DNA from 2 places in the Mesorhizobium sp. M0496 genome. Region 2 is predicted to be linked to the other one. Evidence: riboswitches for the same ligand, from Rfam matches in the RefSeq annotation. Region 2 holds a riboswitch; the other holds the start of a gene.
What was found. A riboswitch is a leader RNA that binds a small molecule or an ion and turns the genes downstream of it on or off. The one in region 2 is predicted to bind thiamine pyrophosphate.

Region 1 (7,444 bases), on a different contig from region 2:
CTCAACATGCCGGTAGCCGACGATGCGGGTTCGACCGAGCGCATGGATTTCCTGGTCTCGGATGATCCATTGCCCGACGAGATCGTCGGCGACAAGATCGATGTCGCCCGCCGCTCTCTCTGGCTGAGAGAGGCGCTTCGCGCGCTCAACGCACGGGAACTGCGGATCATCGAGGAACGCCGGCTGAACGACGAGGGCGCGACGCTCGAAGCGCTCGGCGAGACGCTCGGCATTTCCAAGGAACGTGTCCGCCAGATCGAGGCCCGCGCCATGGAAAAGCTCAAGGTCGCGTTGGTGAAGCAGAACCCGGAGTTCATGGCGACTGCCGCCTGACCTCATGACGCAAGGGAGACCGCATCGGGCAGGTCGCAACGGGTCTATTTGTCGGTGACGATCTTGACCTTGTCGCCGGCCGAAACCGCAGCGCCCGGCGACAGCGCGTTGAGCACGCGGAACAGGTCGAGCTTACGGTCGACGCCAACCATCTGAGCAGAAAGCGAACCCATCGTCTGCCCCGGCTGGACGGTGACGACGCGGATATGCAGCGGCTTCAGAGCCGCCTTTTCGGCAGCACTCAGGATACGGAACGATCCGCTGACCGAACGCGCGACCGCGTCCAGCGTGGTGCTGGCCGAAGGTGCCGCGGTCAGCAGCCTGTAGACCTGACCACCGGCACGGATCACGGCAATGTCGAATTGCCAGCCTTCGGCGCCGGCATGCGCGGTCGCCGCCTCGTTGCCGTTGATCGTCTCCTGCTTGACGCTGCTGTCGTCGAGACCAGCCACCCAGCCGCTGCGGATATAGTCGGTCAGCGCGCGGTTCTTGTCGATCGAGACGCCGTCGAAGCGGATCGCCATGTCACCGGGGCCGGTTGCCGTCACCGCGGCGGCCGAATTGTCGATGATGAAGCCCTGTGGCACCGAGAAGGAGAGGCCGAGGCCCGGATGCAGGAAGGTTTCGCCGCGCACATAGCCTTCCTCGGGCGTGTCGCCATAGAGCAGGCCGTCTACGCCGGCGAGGAAGGAATCGCGGTCGCGCGTGCCAACGCCCGGCGCGCCGAACTGGCGGGCATGGCGCTGCGCCAGATCGATGCGCTGCGGCGTATTGGGGTGCGTGGCCAGAAAGTCGAGACTGGCGTCGGTGGCGCCGCTGATCGAGCGAAAATCCGTGTAGGCCGACATCGACTGCAGGAAACGGCCGGCGGCGAAAGGATCGTAGCCGGCTTCGCCGATCGATTTGATGCCGATGGCATCCGCTTCCAGCTCCTGGTTGCGTGAGAATTGCGCGAGCCTCAGCTTGCCGCGGAGCAGTGCCGCCTTGGCGGTCGGGCTGTCGCCCAGCACATCGGAAACCACCTTCGTCGCCAAGCCCTCCTCGGCCTCCAGCTGCTGGCGCTGCAGGCCGTGATTGGCGGTGACGTGGCCCATTTCATGGGCGATGACAGCGGCAAGCTCTGCCGAATCATTGGCCAGCGCCAGCAGGCCACGGGTGATGTAGAGATAGCCGCCCGGCAGCGCGAAGGCGTTGACGTTGGGCGAATTCAGGATGGTGATGCGATAGGTCTGCGTCGGGTTGGCGGACACCACCGTCAGATTGCCGACCACCTTGGCGACCATGCGCTCGAGCTTGGGATCGGAATATTCGCCGCCATAGGTCGCCAGGATGCGCGGATGCTGCGCCTTGGCCAATTCGGCGAGTTTATTGTTGGCGCCGACATTGTCGACCGTGATCGGCTTGTCGGACGGCTGGAAGCCGGATTCCTGAACCGCCGGCGGCGTGAACATCTGGCAACTCGCCAGCGCCACGGCAAAGCCGGCCAGCGCAAGAAAGCGCGCCAGCGGTTTCATTCGTAGTGTGTTAGCGCCGATCGCCAGAACGGCTTCCTTTCGGGTCCCGGCGCATGATCACGAAAATCGGGGGCGATCTTCGAAATGTGTCATGCGCTATATCTCAAACCACTGCAGTATCCGTTGCATGTCCCTCGGGGCAGGCGGCGGATACTGCAGGCAAATCACGGCCTGTGCCGGACCAGTAGGGCGGACCTAGCCACACTCCTCCAGCCAAGGCAAGCAAGCGCCACGTCGCCTGGAGCCGGTTTGACCGTAAATTATGTCCGCTTCCGGGCAACATCTCGTGATACGGCATCCCCCGCACTCGCGCCGATATAGCGCCGGAATGCTTCCGGACCAGTCCCGGTGAAAAAATCATCCGCCTTGCCGGTTGCGGCGACCAACCCATCGTCGAGAAACACCATGTGCTCGCCGATACGCCGTGCGTCTTCCGGCTGGTGGGTGACGAACAGCACCGTCATGCCCCGCTCGGCATGAACGGCGGCGACCATATCCAGCATGTCGTCGCGCAGAGCGGGGCCGAGCGACGCGAAGGGTTCGTCGAGCAGCAGCACTGGCCGATCGCGCACCAGAACGCGGGCCAGGGCGACACGCTGGCGTTCCCCGCCGGAAAGTTCGCGCGGCAGGCGCTTTTCCTTGCCCCCAAGACCGGTGCGCGCAAGCGCCTCGGCGATCGCGGCGCGGTCCGCCTCGGTCAGCCGCAGGGATGGCGAGCGGCCCAGCCCGACATTCTGCTCGACGGAGAGATGCGCGAAGAGATTGTTCTCCTGGAACACCATCGACACCGGCCGCACCGAGGCCGGCTCGGCGCTGACATCGGCGCCGCCGATCAGCACGCGGCCCGACTGTGGCGTCTCGAAGCCGGCGACCAGATTGAGCAGCGTCGACTTGCCCGACCCGCTCGGGCCCATGATGGCGGTGATTTTCGCCGCAGCAAACTCGACGTCGAAGACAAGCGGCGCCTCGCCGTAGCTGAACGACACCTTGTCCAGCCGCACCGGCGCGCCCTTCTCAAGCTTGCTGGCCGCCCCGTCATGCATCCCGGACCCTCTCCCTTCCCAGCCAGTGTGCCGCCACGATCAACGCGAGGCAGACGAGGCCTAGCAGCAGTGCCAGGCCAGAGGCGTCCTGCGTGCGGTAGCTGCCCATGCGCGCCAGGAGAAGGTAGGGCAATGTCTGCACGGAATCACTGCCGAACAAGGCAATGACACCGAGATCGCCAAGCGACAGCGCCATGGCGAAAGCGAAGGCCGTGGCGAGCGGCCGCCGCAGCGACGGCCAGTCGACCAGCATCAACCGGTTCCAGCCCGCGATGCCGAGCTGTGCGCAGAGCCGTTCGTGACGCTCGCTGGCCGCATCGTAGGCGGGACGGACGGCGCGCAGGGCGAACGGCATCGCCATCACCGCATTGACGGTGACGACCATGACCGGGGCGATTGCGAAGACATCGCCAACATGGCGCAGCAACAGGAACCAGCCAGCGCCGACGACGATCGGTGGCACGACAAGGACAAAGCCGGCGCCTGTATCCGTGGCATGTTCGAGCATTGTCCGAGGCCCGGCCCGGCGGTTCAGCGCCAGCGCCCGGCGCGCCACGGTCAGCGCCAGCGACAGTACCACCGAGAGCAGTGCAGACAGGAAGGCGAGCACCGCACTGGTCAGCGTCGCCTGTCGGACAGTGGCCTCACCGGCCAGCCGGCCGAGATCGGCACCCAACCCGGCCGTCACCGTCGCCGCCATCGGCCCGACGACGAACAGCAGCGCCAAGGCGATGAGCATGGCGTTCAGCCAGGTCTCGCTTCCGTTGATCGAGAGATAGCGGCGTTGCGCAACCGGCAGATTGGTGTCGCCGACCACATTGGCGCCCAGCCGCGTCAGTGCCAGCACCATGATAAGGGTCAAGGCGATCTGCAGCAGCGTCAGCGTCACCGCCCGCGCGGGATCGAAATCGAAGCGCAGCGCCTGGTAGATGCCGACCTCCAGTGTCGTCGCGGCCGGCCCGCCGCCGAGCGTCAGCACGATCGTGAAGGATGTGATGCAGAGCATGAAGACAAGCCCGGCGACACCCGGCAATGCCGCACGCAGCGTTGGCCATTCGATCAGCCGGAACGCCGGCCGTGCCGCCATGCCGAGTTGGCTCGCCAGCCGCCATTGGTCGGATGGAATGGTCTGCAGCGCCTCGAGGAACAGCCTCGTCGCCAGCGGCAGGTTGAAGAACACATGGGCGACGAGAATGCCGGACAGGCCATAGATACCCGGCCAGCTTCCGCCGCCGATCACCGTGAGCACATCGGCGAAATAGCCGGCGCGGCCATAAAGCGCCAGGATGCCGAGGGCCGCGACGATGGCCGGCAGCGCTAGCGGGACGGCGAACAGCTGCAGGATGAAGCTGCGGCCGAAGAAGCGTGGATGCCGCGACAGCGCCCGCGCCACGAACAGCGCCGGCCCGACGGAAAGCAGCGTCGACAGCGCCGCCTGCCAGAGCGTGAAGCGAATGACGCGAAGCAGATAGGGATCGAAGGCTGCCCAGGCGCCCGAAAGATCGTGGGCGCCTTCGAAAAGCAGGCCGGCAAACGCGCCGCCGATCAGCAGCGCTATTGCAGCGAGCGCCAGGGTGCCAGCGGTGATGCGGGCGTCAGACGCGCGCTGCACGCTGGACCACCTGACTTGAGGTTCTTAGCGAAGGCCGCGTTCCTTCGCGCCCCCCTCCTTGTGGGGGAGATGTCCGCCAGGACAGAGGGGGGCGCCGTAGAGCACTCATCTTTCGATCATAGGACCAAATTACTTGCTCATCACCGCCAGCCATTCATCCACCCAAGCCTTGCGGTTGGCGGCGACCTCTTGCGGGCTGAACAGCAAGGTTTTGGTCGGCTTGACCAGTTTGTCGAAGGCCGGGTTGAGCGGCTTGTCGGTCTTGCCGGCCGGGAACATCCAGTTGGTTTCGGGGATGGCATCCTGGAACTTCGGCCCTGTCATGAAGGCCATGAACTTTGCCGCCAGCGGGTTCTTGGCCCCCGTGGTGGTGATGCCCGCCACCTCGATCTGCAGATACTCGCCCTCCTCGAAGGAGGCCGCCTGGTAGCGCTCGGTGTTCTCGGCGACCATGTGGTAGGCCGGCGAGGTCGTGTAGGACAGCACCATCGGCGCCTCGCCCTTGGTGAACAGGCCATAGGCCTCGCTCCAGCCCGGCGTCACGGTCAGCACCTTCGCCTTGAGCTTGGCCCAGGCCTCCGGTGCCTTGTCGCCATAGACAGACTTGACCCACAACAGCAGGCCGAGGCCCGGCGTCGAGGTGCGTGGGTCCTGGATGACGATCTTGTCGTCGGCGCTGCCTTCGACCAAGTCCTTCAGGCTCTTCGGCGGCGTCTTCAGCTTCTCGGTGTCGTAGACGACAGCAAAGTAACCGTAGTCAAAGGGAACAAAAGTGTCGTCGCTCCAGCCGCCCGGCACAGTGACATCCGTCACCGCGCCATGCGGTGCGAACAGGCCGGTGGCCTTGGCGTCGGCGGTCAGATTTGTGTCGAGGCCGAGCACGATATCGGCCTTGGTCGAAGCGCCTTCCAGCCTGACGCGGTTAAGCAGCGCCACGCCATCGGCGACCGAGACGAACTCGACATCGCAGCCGCATTCGGCCTCGAATTCCTTCTTCACCACGGGACCCGGACCCCAGTCGGCGGTGAAACTCTCATAGGTGTAGACGGTGAGCTTGTCCTTGGCTAAGGCCGGCCCGGACAGGACCACGGTCATTGCTGAGACAAGAGCGTATAAAAGCGTGCGCATCGGCGCCTCCTTCGTTCGAATTAAAAGGAATTGAGGCGTCGGACTGTCCGAAACGTCTAATCCCTCCGCCGGTACAAACCGGATCAGGTTCAGCGGGTTGGCGAGACTGCCTCTCAGCCGGTCCGCGAAGATCGCGTCCGGCACCCCGTTAGAGCGTTTCGACACATAGGCCCGGCCGATCCCCCACGCAAGTGGGAGTTTGCCGCCTTCCGTTTCCCGTGCCGGGCTGGTAAGGGCCACACGATATGAGCACATTCACCATCCTGCTTGGCGGCGATCTCATCCGCACGCCACGGCTCGACCGCCAGGTCGAAGGCTCCCGCGTCATCGCCGCCGACGCCGGCATCGGCCATGCACGGCTGCTGGATCTCGTGCCGGAGCTGTGGGTGGGCGATTTCGATTCGGTGCCAGCCAATCTGCCGGACGATCTCGCCACTGTCCCCCGCCGGACTTTCCCGGCCGAAAAGGACAAGACTGATGGCGAACTGGCCATAGCCGCCGCACTGGAGCTCGGCGCCACCAGCCTGGTGCTCGCCGGCGCCTTCGGCGGCAAGCGCGCCGACCACGCTTTCCTGCATCTGGCGCTTGCCCTGCGGCTGGCCGAGGCAGGGACTGATGTGCTCCTGACCAGCGGCGCCCAGGAGGGTGTTCCCCTGCTCCACGGCAAGGCTGGATTCGACTATGCCAACGGCACGCTGTTTTCGGTACTCGGCTTTTCCGAACTCACCGGCCTGACCGTGACTGGCGCCAAATGGCCGCTGAACCACGTCGAGGTGGCGTTCGGCTCGTCGCTGACCATCTCCAACGAGGTCAAGGGCCGCCTCGAAATCGCGCTGGATCATGGCCGTGCGATGCTGCTCGCTCATCCCTATCCCTTACCTGAAAGCTGACATGGCCCCGCCCCTTCTCAATCTCGACGGGATAAAGCTGACCTTTGGCGGCACGCCGCTGCTCGATGGTGCCGCCTTGACGGCTTCAGCCGGCGACAAGATAGCGCTGGTCGGCCGCAACGGGTCGGGCAAGTCGACGCTGCTGAAGATCGCCGCCGGCCTGATCGAGCCGCAGGACGGCGAGGTGTTCCGCCAGCCTTCGGCGACCGTCCGCTATCTGCCGCAGATGCCCGACATGGAGGGTTTTGCATCGGTCCGCGCCTATGTCGAGGCCGGACTAGGCCCCGCCGACGATCCGTACCGCGCCAGCTATCTGATGGAGCATCTCGGCCTCTCGGGTGAGGAGCAGCCGAACGATCTGTCCGGCGGCGAGGCAAGGCGCGCGGCCCTTGCCCGTGTCATGGCGCCAGAGCCCGATATCCTGCTGCTTGACGAGCCGACCAACCATCTCGATCTCTCGGTGATCGAATGGCTGGAAGAAGAACTCATCCGCACCTCCTCGGCATTGATCGTCATCTCGCACGACCGCCGCTTTCTCGAGCGCGTGTCGCGCGCCACCGTCTGGCTCGATCGCGGCCAGACCCGCAGGCTGGACAAGGGGTTTGGTCATTTCGAGGAATGGCGCGACCTGGTGCTGGAAGAGGAAGAGCGCGAGCAGCACAAGCTCGGCCGCCAGATCGTGCGCGAAGAACACTGGCTGCGCTATGGCGTGACGGCGCGGCGCAAACGCAACATGCGCCGGCTGGGCGAATTGCAGACCATGCGCCAGCGCTTTCGCGGCCATCGCGGCGCCGAAGGGTCGGCCACCATGGTGGCGAGCGACGCCGCCGAATCCGGCAAGCTGGTGATCGAGGCGAAAAACATCGAGAAGAGCTTTGGCGATCTCACCGTGGTCAAGGGGTTTTCAACCCGCATCCAGCGCGG
Region 2 (7,444 bases):
CTGGCAAGCCTCAAGCCAGGATGTTGACCGCCCGTGCCGCGACCAGCGCGATGGTCAGCAGCGAGATCATGGCCTCGGCCATCATTAGCAGCTTGGCGCGTTGGGAGAGTGGCAAGGTGTCGGTGGGTGAAAACGCTGTCGCATTGGTGAAGGCGAGGAAGAAATAGTCGACGAAGCCGGGCAGCCAATCGCGAAGCTCACGGTCGTTCAGCGTCATCTGCGCGAACAGGAAATCGGCCTGCGCCAGCTTAACGAGGCCGCAGGTCGGCGGGCCGCCGCGGTCGGTGCTCCAGAACCACAAAGCAAAGACGATGACGTTGGTGACCCAGATGTTGAGCGCGTCGATCAGCAGTGTCGTGCCGCTGTTGCCGGCATGACCCTCCAGCAAGGCACGCACCAGCAAGACCAGCGAACCGCAATTCATGACGCTGATGAGGGCGGTCATGGTCAGGGCGGTTCTGCGGATGATGACGCGAAACTGGCCGATCGCGTGCCACTCGTGATCCTCGACCGCCTTTCGGGTGGCGGCCTGTGTCCAGGCGGTGGCCACCGACAAGGGCAGCAGCAAGGCGGCCTCCAGCGCCGGGGCCAGCCAGCGCGGCCCGAATGAGAGGTTGTTGATGACCAGAAGCTGCAGGCAGATGATGACGAGAACGGCCGCGCGCGCCATCCAGAAGTCGAGCGCACGGTAGTGGATGACGGCATGGTGGTGGCGCATTAGGATCCGGATTTTTCAGGCAGGGGTCAGACGTGCAGCGCAATCGTGCCTAGCGAGAGGAGCGCCGATACTCCTGCCCGATTTTGGTGCTGCAATGGCACATAGCTATACTTTTTCGTAAGCTTCGACGTTTGGGCTGTTCGTTAAACTAGACTATGTGATTTAAGCGTCGCATGGCGGGGATAGATGGATCCATGGACAACTGGGTGCCGGCGGGATTGCCTGCCGCCGGCGTCGATTCCCCATCGGTTTTGTCCAGCCTAATCCGTCATCCCTGGCATTTTCTGGCGATTTTGTGCCTGATGCAGATATTCTGCTGGACCGTGGCGCCGGCGCTTGTCAACGTCGCACCGCCCAACGATGTCGTCGAAGGCTTCATGTGGGGCCGCGAATGGGTGCTGTTGACCTACAAGCACCCACAGCTTCCCGGCTGGCTGCTCGAGACCAGCCATCTTCTGACCGGATCGTTCCGCTGGCCGCAATATTTCGTGGCCCAGCTGACGATCTCGGCGACTTTCGTCCTGGTCTATCTGCTGGCCCGTGACCTGCTAGGGCAGAGGCGCGCGCTGGCCGCCGTGCTATTGATGCCGTCGCTCTATTTCTTCGGCTGGCCGACCCCGCAGTTCAATCATGACTACGCGCAGATGCCCTTCTGGGCCGCCATCTGCTGGCTGCTGTGGCGTGCCAGCCGTGGTGGTGGGCCGGGCTGGTGGCTGGCGCTCGGACTGGTGTCGGGCGTCGGGCTCTATGCCAAGTTTTCCACCGGTCTGCTGTTGTTGTTCGGGGCGATCTGGCTGTTGTCGGATACTCGGGCACGCAGCCGGCTCGCCACGCCCTGGCCATGGCTTGGGCTTGTGGTTTTCATCGCTGTCGCTGCGCCACTGGCCGTCGAACTCTATCGCGTCGATTTCCTGCCGATCACCTATGCCGCATGGCGCGATCAGTGGGTGCTGGCCCATCGCTCCCGCTTTTATTATATCGGCGTCCAGATGGCCGGGCTCTGCGGTTTTATTCTGGTGCTGGCGATATCAGGGCTGCTGCGGCGCTCGCCCCCGCCGCAAGAGCCCGTCGGGCGCGGCATCCTTGTCTATCTCTTGTGGATGGGGCTTGGCCCGGCGCTCCTCATCATGGTGGCGTCCCTGTTCACCGGCGCCGGCGAGGCCTGGGGCGCGCCGATGTACAATCTTGCTGGCGTTGTGGCGCTCGCCTTGCTGGGCCACCGCCTCGGCACCGTCGAGATGCGAAAGCTGGCGATCTGCGCGTTCGTCTGCATTATCGGCATATCTGGTGCTTATGCCGGGATCCGCTGGACAAAATGCAATTTGCGTGGACGCATGGACGCCGTCTGCTGGCCGGCGCAGAAGATATCGGACGAGGCCGAGACCGTCTGGCACGCGGCCGCATCCGGTCGGCTCGACACCGTCGGCGGCCATACCCTTATCGCGTTGCTGGCGGGCCTCAATGCCTATGACAAGCCGTCGATCTTCACCGACCTGAATATGCAGTACGCCCCCTGGATCACCAAGGAGCGGCTGCGCGACCACGGCATACTGCTGGTCTGGCCTGGGCGCGACGTGCCACCCTATCTGCAGGCGTGGCTGGGTAACGTCCCGGTCAAAACCGTTCTTTTCGACTGGTCGCTCAGGGCGCCGCCGGTGGCGGTCAGCTTTGCCGCCGTTCCGCCCGGTGCGCCGCAGTTGCCGGGTGTGATCGACAGCCTCGCGCGACCGAGCAACTGAAGCAGATCAGCTGGTCCGCTGGACGAAGAAGGTGACAATGCCCATTTATGGGGAGACCAACTTGCTTTTGCGCAATTCTCAAGGGAAAGCGCTATGCGCTTTTCCCGGGAAACCCCTACATTTTCCCGGAATTGCTTTTGAGGAGACGTGATATGGCGACTTCGACCGAACGCGCAGTCCTTGCCGGCGGCTGCTTCTGGGGTATGCAGGATTTGATACGGCGTTACCCCGGCGTCATCTCCACCCGTGTCGGCTACAGCGGCGGCGACGTGGCCAACGCCACCTATCGCAACCATGGCAGCCATGCCGAAGCCATCGAGATCAATTTCGATCCGGCCATCATAAGCTATCGCACGCTGCTGGAGCGCTTTTTCCAGATCCACGATCCGACGACCCGCGACCGGCAGGGCAACGATGTCGGGATGAGCTATCGCTCGGCGATCTACTACACCAGCGACGAACAAAAGCGCATCGCCGAGGACACCATCGCCGATGTCGAGGCCTCGGGTCTGTGGCCGGGCAAAGTCGTCACCGAAGTCGCGCCCGTCGGTCCCTTCTGGGAAGCCGAGCCTGAGCATCAGGACTATCTGGAGAAATACCCCAACGGCTACACCTGCCACTTCGTCAGGCCGGGCTGGAAGCTGCCGGTTCGCGAAAAGGCTGTTTCGTAAACTTCACAACAGGCGGTTCTGCCATGCATTGCCGCTCGACAAGGTCGTCGAGCGGCTTCATCGCATCCCAAACCCCTTTCAGTCAGTCAGTGCGCCTGGTCGCTTCGGTGAAGCCGTCGAGCCTTCCACCGATGTCCGAAAGTGCCCATGATATTGGCGTTGTCGAGGAGTGCCCGATTGTGCTGACGCCCAAAAGAAGCCGCAGAGCATACGCTCGCGGCTTCCTCGGTTGCCAGCAATGGCCTACTTACCGCAATGGTTGTCATTGACCGTCGGCACAGAGGTGCCCGGCGAGGTGTGGGTGGCGTCAGGCTGCGCGCCCTGCGGGCCGGCCGGGCAATTTCGATCTGCGTTCGAATTCATGTCGCCGGTCGTGCTGTTGGTTATGCCGAGGTCGACAGTACCGGGGCTGACCGTATTCGGCGAGGCCGGGGTGTTCGGCTCCACAGTCACCGACTTCCCGCTGCCGACGCCATCGCCATTTGCGTTATTGCTACCGGCACTTTGCGCCATGGCTGATGTGGCCAGACCAATCGTGAGAGCCGAAGCTGCGAGGATTTTCATGAACATGGTTTGTCTCCATTTCTGTGAACTCGTCGCTTGTTTCTACGAAGGTGATCGCATTTGCGACTGTGGGGACAACCGGTCGCGGCAGCGAAGGTTCCCGATAAAATTCTGCTCCAGCAGCATCGGCGGCTTCGACCAAGGACCAGGCCTGGCGCAATGCTTTTTGGTGCAGCGCGCTGAAAAAATGGCTTTCACTTCGGTTTGATTGGTGCTTTAACCCGCGCATCCACAGGGGTGCTCCGTACGGTCGGGGCTGAGACGGGGGCGGCAAGCCCACAGACCCTAAAAGCTGATCTGGGTAATACCAGCGGAGCGAGGCGGGCCATGTTTTCAGGCGCACAGATTTCCCTATACCCCATGGCCGACGATTTCGTCGGTGTCATTCTTGGCGCGCTGGGCGCGCTCGATCCCTACCGCGACAAGCTCCGGATCGAGACCGACGACATCTCGACCCTGCTGGTCGGGCCGCCCGAGGTGCTGTTTCCAGCCATGCGCGACCTCTTCGTGGCGACGGCGCGCAGCGGCAAACATTGCGTGCTGTCGGCTACCATTTCACGCGGCTGCCCGGGCGAGCCGGATGACCCGATCTGTCGCTCCGATGCGCTTGGCGGACCTGTCGGGCCACTCGGCCCGCGCAGTGATGCGGCCATCGCGGCGGTGCGCGGCGCGGCTTCGACTGGCCAGCCGGCGGCAGCGCAGTTCTCGCTCTATGTGATGGGCACCGACGACCATATGGACGAGATTTACGGCTGCATCGATTTCCTCAAGCAGTCGGGTGTCTATGAGCTCTCCAAGCATTTCTGTACGAAATTGCGCGGTGATGCGGGCGCGATCTTTTCGGCGCTTGACGCAGCATTCTGCCGCTTCGGACCGGGTGCCGGCCACGTAACCCTCGATGTCACGGTCTCGGCCAACAGCCCGTCGGCTGTCTGAAGCTGCCGCTGCTCTCCGGCCGTCAAAGGTCATCTGCCGTGGTCTCACCATCAGTCGCTTCGCGCCCGATCGCGAGCCTTCTTGTCAAGGCGGTACCGGCGATGATGTCGGTCGGACTGCTCCTGCTGGCCTGGGAGCTTTATGCCACCTATTCCGGCATCAAGCCGACGATACTGCCGGCGCCATCGCGCGTCCTCGCGCAAGCGATGCTCAATCGCGAGGCGCTGGTCGACAACGCCGTTCCGACTATCCGCGCCACGCTGCTTGGCTTTGCCTGTTCGCTCAGTGCCGCCTTCGCGCTGTCGATGCTGGTCGACTTCTTCCAGCCGCTGCGCCGCGCGTTGTTTCCCGTCTTCATCGTCAGCCAGACATTGCCGCTGGTGGCGATCGCGCCGCTTGTGGTGCTGTGGTTCGGCTTCGGGCTGGCGCCCAAGATCATGCTGGTGTCGCTGGTCACCTTCTTTCCGATGCTGGTGGCGTTGGTCGAAGGTTACGAGTCGACCGAGGCCGAGATCGGCCAGATGCTGCGCGCCATGGGAGCAGGGCGCTGGCGCGTCTTCGTGCTGGCGCGGCTGCCTTCGGCGCTGCCTTACTTCTTTGCTGGCCTGAGGATCTCCATCACCTATGCCGTGGTCGGCGCTATCTTCGCCGAATATGCGGGTGCGGCGAAGGGCTTGGGCATCTATATGCTCAACGCCAAGAACAATTTCCGCCCCGACCTGGTGCTGGCCGCCGTCGGCGTCAGCGCAGCGCTTACACTTGTCCTTTTCGGGTTGACTGTACTGTTGCAGCGCCTTGCCATGCCTTGGGAGCACGCCGGCAACGAAACCGCCGGGAAGGGGCCGTGGCGATGAGCCGGCTCGAGCTGCGGCATCTTCGCAAGGCGTTCGGTGGGCTCGACGTGCTGGCCGATATTTCGCTGAGTGTCGGCACTGGTGAATTCGTCTCGATCCTTGGGCCCTCGGGCGCCGGCAAGTCGACGCTGTTCCAGCTTCTGACCGGCACCGAGCATGGCGAGGGCGAGATGTTGTTCGACGGCGCGCCCCTCGATGACCACGGCAGGCATTTCGCCTTCATGCCGCAACGCGACGCGCTGATGCCGTGGCGGCGCGTCCTCGACAACACGACGCTCGGGCTCGAAGTGCAAGGCATCAGGCGCAAGGCGGCGCGGGCACGTGTTGCGCCGCTGTTTGCCGAGTTCGGGCTCGCTGGCTTCGAGCGGCATTTTCCCGCTCAGCTGTCCGGCGGCATGCGCCAGCGCGCGGCCCTGCTGCGCACAGTTGTGCAGGAGCGCGACATGCTTTTGCTCGACGAGCCATTCGGCGCGCTCGACGCACTGACGCGCACCGCGATGCAACGCTGGCTCGAGCAGATGTGGCGTCATCACCGCTGGACGGCGCTGCTGATCACCCATGACGTGCGCGAAGCCGTGTTCCTGTCCGACCGCATCTACGTGCTGTCGGCGCGCCCGGCCCGCATCGTGCGTGAAATCAAGGTCCCGCTGCCGCGCCCGCGCAGCCTTGGCGGCGATGCCGCGCGGAAGGCAAGCGCGCTCGAGGCCGAGATCCTCGACACCATCCTCAACCCGCACCAATCCAAAGGACACGACCATGACTGACTTGACGCGCCGGCAGGCTTTGCTGCTGACCCTCGCTACCGGCCTTCCCTTGATTGCCGGATCGGGGCGAGCCTGGGCACAATCGGCGGCGCAAAAAGTCACCGTCGCACTCGACTGGACGGTCAACACCAATCACATCGGCCTGTTCGTCGCTCGCGACAAGGGGTTCTATTCCGAAGCTGGACTCGAGGTCGAGATCCTGCCTTACAGCGATACCGGTGCTGGCACGCTGGTCGCCAACCGCGTCGCCGATTTCGGCATCAACGGCACGATCAGCCTGTTCACCCAGAAAACCGCCGGGGCCGACTTGAGAGCCGTCTATGCCGTGGTGCAATCCGAAACCGGCCGCGTGGTTTTCAATGCGGCACGCAGCGAGATCAAAAGCCCGAGGGACCTTGACGGCCTGACTTATGGCGGCTTCGGCAGCGCCTGGGAGAACGCACTGATCGGCACCATCATCCGCCACGACGGCGGCAAGGGCAATTTCGAGACGGTGACGCTCGGCACCTCAGCCTATGAGGCGCTGGCCAATGGTTCGGTCGATTTCACGCTCGAAGTCTCGACCTGGGAGGGTGTCGAAGCCGAGCTCAAGGGCGTCAAACAGCGCAGTTTCGTCTATGCCGATTACGGCGTGCCCGACGAGCACACGACACTGATCTCTTCGAGCGAAGCCTATCTCCAGGCAAATCCGAAACCTGCCGCCGCCTTCGTCCAGGCAACGCGGCGCGGCTACCAGTTCGCTGTTGATCATCCCGATGAGGCGGCAGCCCTATTGGTCGCCGCCAATAAGGACACGCTGACCAATCCGGCACTGATCGAGGCTTCGCTGAAGATGCTGGTCGACGGCCATTATCTGCGCAGCCAAAGCGGCGCCATCGGGACGATGGATCCGGCCAAGATGGAAGCGATCGGCGACTATCTCTTCGCGTCCGGAATCCTGCGCGATGCCGATGGCAAAGTTCTGACACAACGCCCTGATTTCGCGAAGTATTTCAGCAATTCAACCCTGGGGTAGGGAGCCAATCGGGTCTTCGACCTTCGAGGAAATGGCTGGCCAGCCAAAGAAGCTCACGAGGTGCGGCAGCTCTACGTCAGACCCACAGATCAGCAGACCCGACCAATTCAATTCCGGACGATCTCATAGAGCAGAGTGGTTTTGATGTGTCGCCCGGGTTCACCCTGCAGCGACAGGGCGGCT

Region 1: it holds a riboswitch for thiamine pyrophosphate, as region 2 does, so the genes downstream of both, thiB (thiamine ABC transporter substrate binding subunit) here and NKI73_RS27750 (YkoF family thiamine/hydroxymethylpyrimidine-binding protein) in region 2, are expected to answer to the same signal.

Annotation. Positions count from the first base shown of each region.
Region 1 covers NZ_JAMYRC010000026.1:84,311-91,754, forward strand. The annotation lists gene NKI73_RS21215 (RNA polymerase factor sigma-32) at 1-333, shown strand, start outside; gene NKI73_RS21220 (M48 family metalloprotease) at 378-1,847, opposite strand; gene thiQ (thiamine ABC transporter ATP-binding protein) at 2,108-2,890, opposite strand; gene thiP (thiamine/thiamine pyrophosphate ABC transporter permease) at 2,883-4,502, opposite strand; gene thiB (thiamine ABC transporter substrate binding subunit) at 4,632-5,630, opposite strand; TPP riboswitch at 5,674-5,788, opposite strand; gene NKI73_RS21240 (thiamine diphosphokinase) at 5,876-6,520, shown strand; gene NKI73_RS21245 (ABC-F family ATP-binding cassette domain-containing protein) at 6,522-7,444, shown strand, end outside.
Region 2 covers NZ_JAMYRC010000045.1:14,571-22,014, reverse strand. The annotation lists gene NKI73_RS27770 (hypothetical protein) at 11-718, opposite strand; gene NKI73_RS27765 (glycosyltransferase family 39 protein) at 913-2,457, shown strand; gene msrA (peptide-methionine (S)-S-oxide reductase MsrA) at 2,610-3,128, shown strand; gene NKI73_RS27755 (hypothetical protein) at 3,372-3,698, opposite strand; TPP riboswitch at 3,916-4,029, shown strand; gene NKI73_RS27750 (YkoF family thiamine/hydroxymethylpyrimidine-binding protein) at 4,020-4,628, shown strand; gene NKI73_RS27745 (ABC transporter permease) at 4,730-5,482, shown strand; gene NKI73_RS27740 (ABC transporter ATP-binding protein) at 5,479-6,246, shown strand; gene NKI73_RS27735 (ABC transporter substrate-binding protein) at 6,239-7,261, shown strand.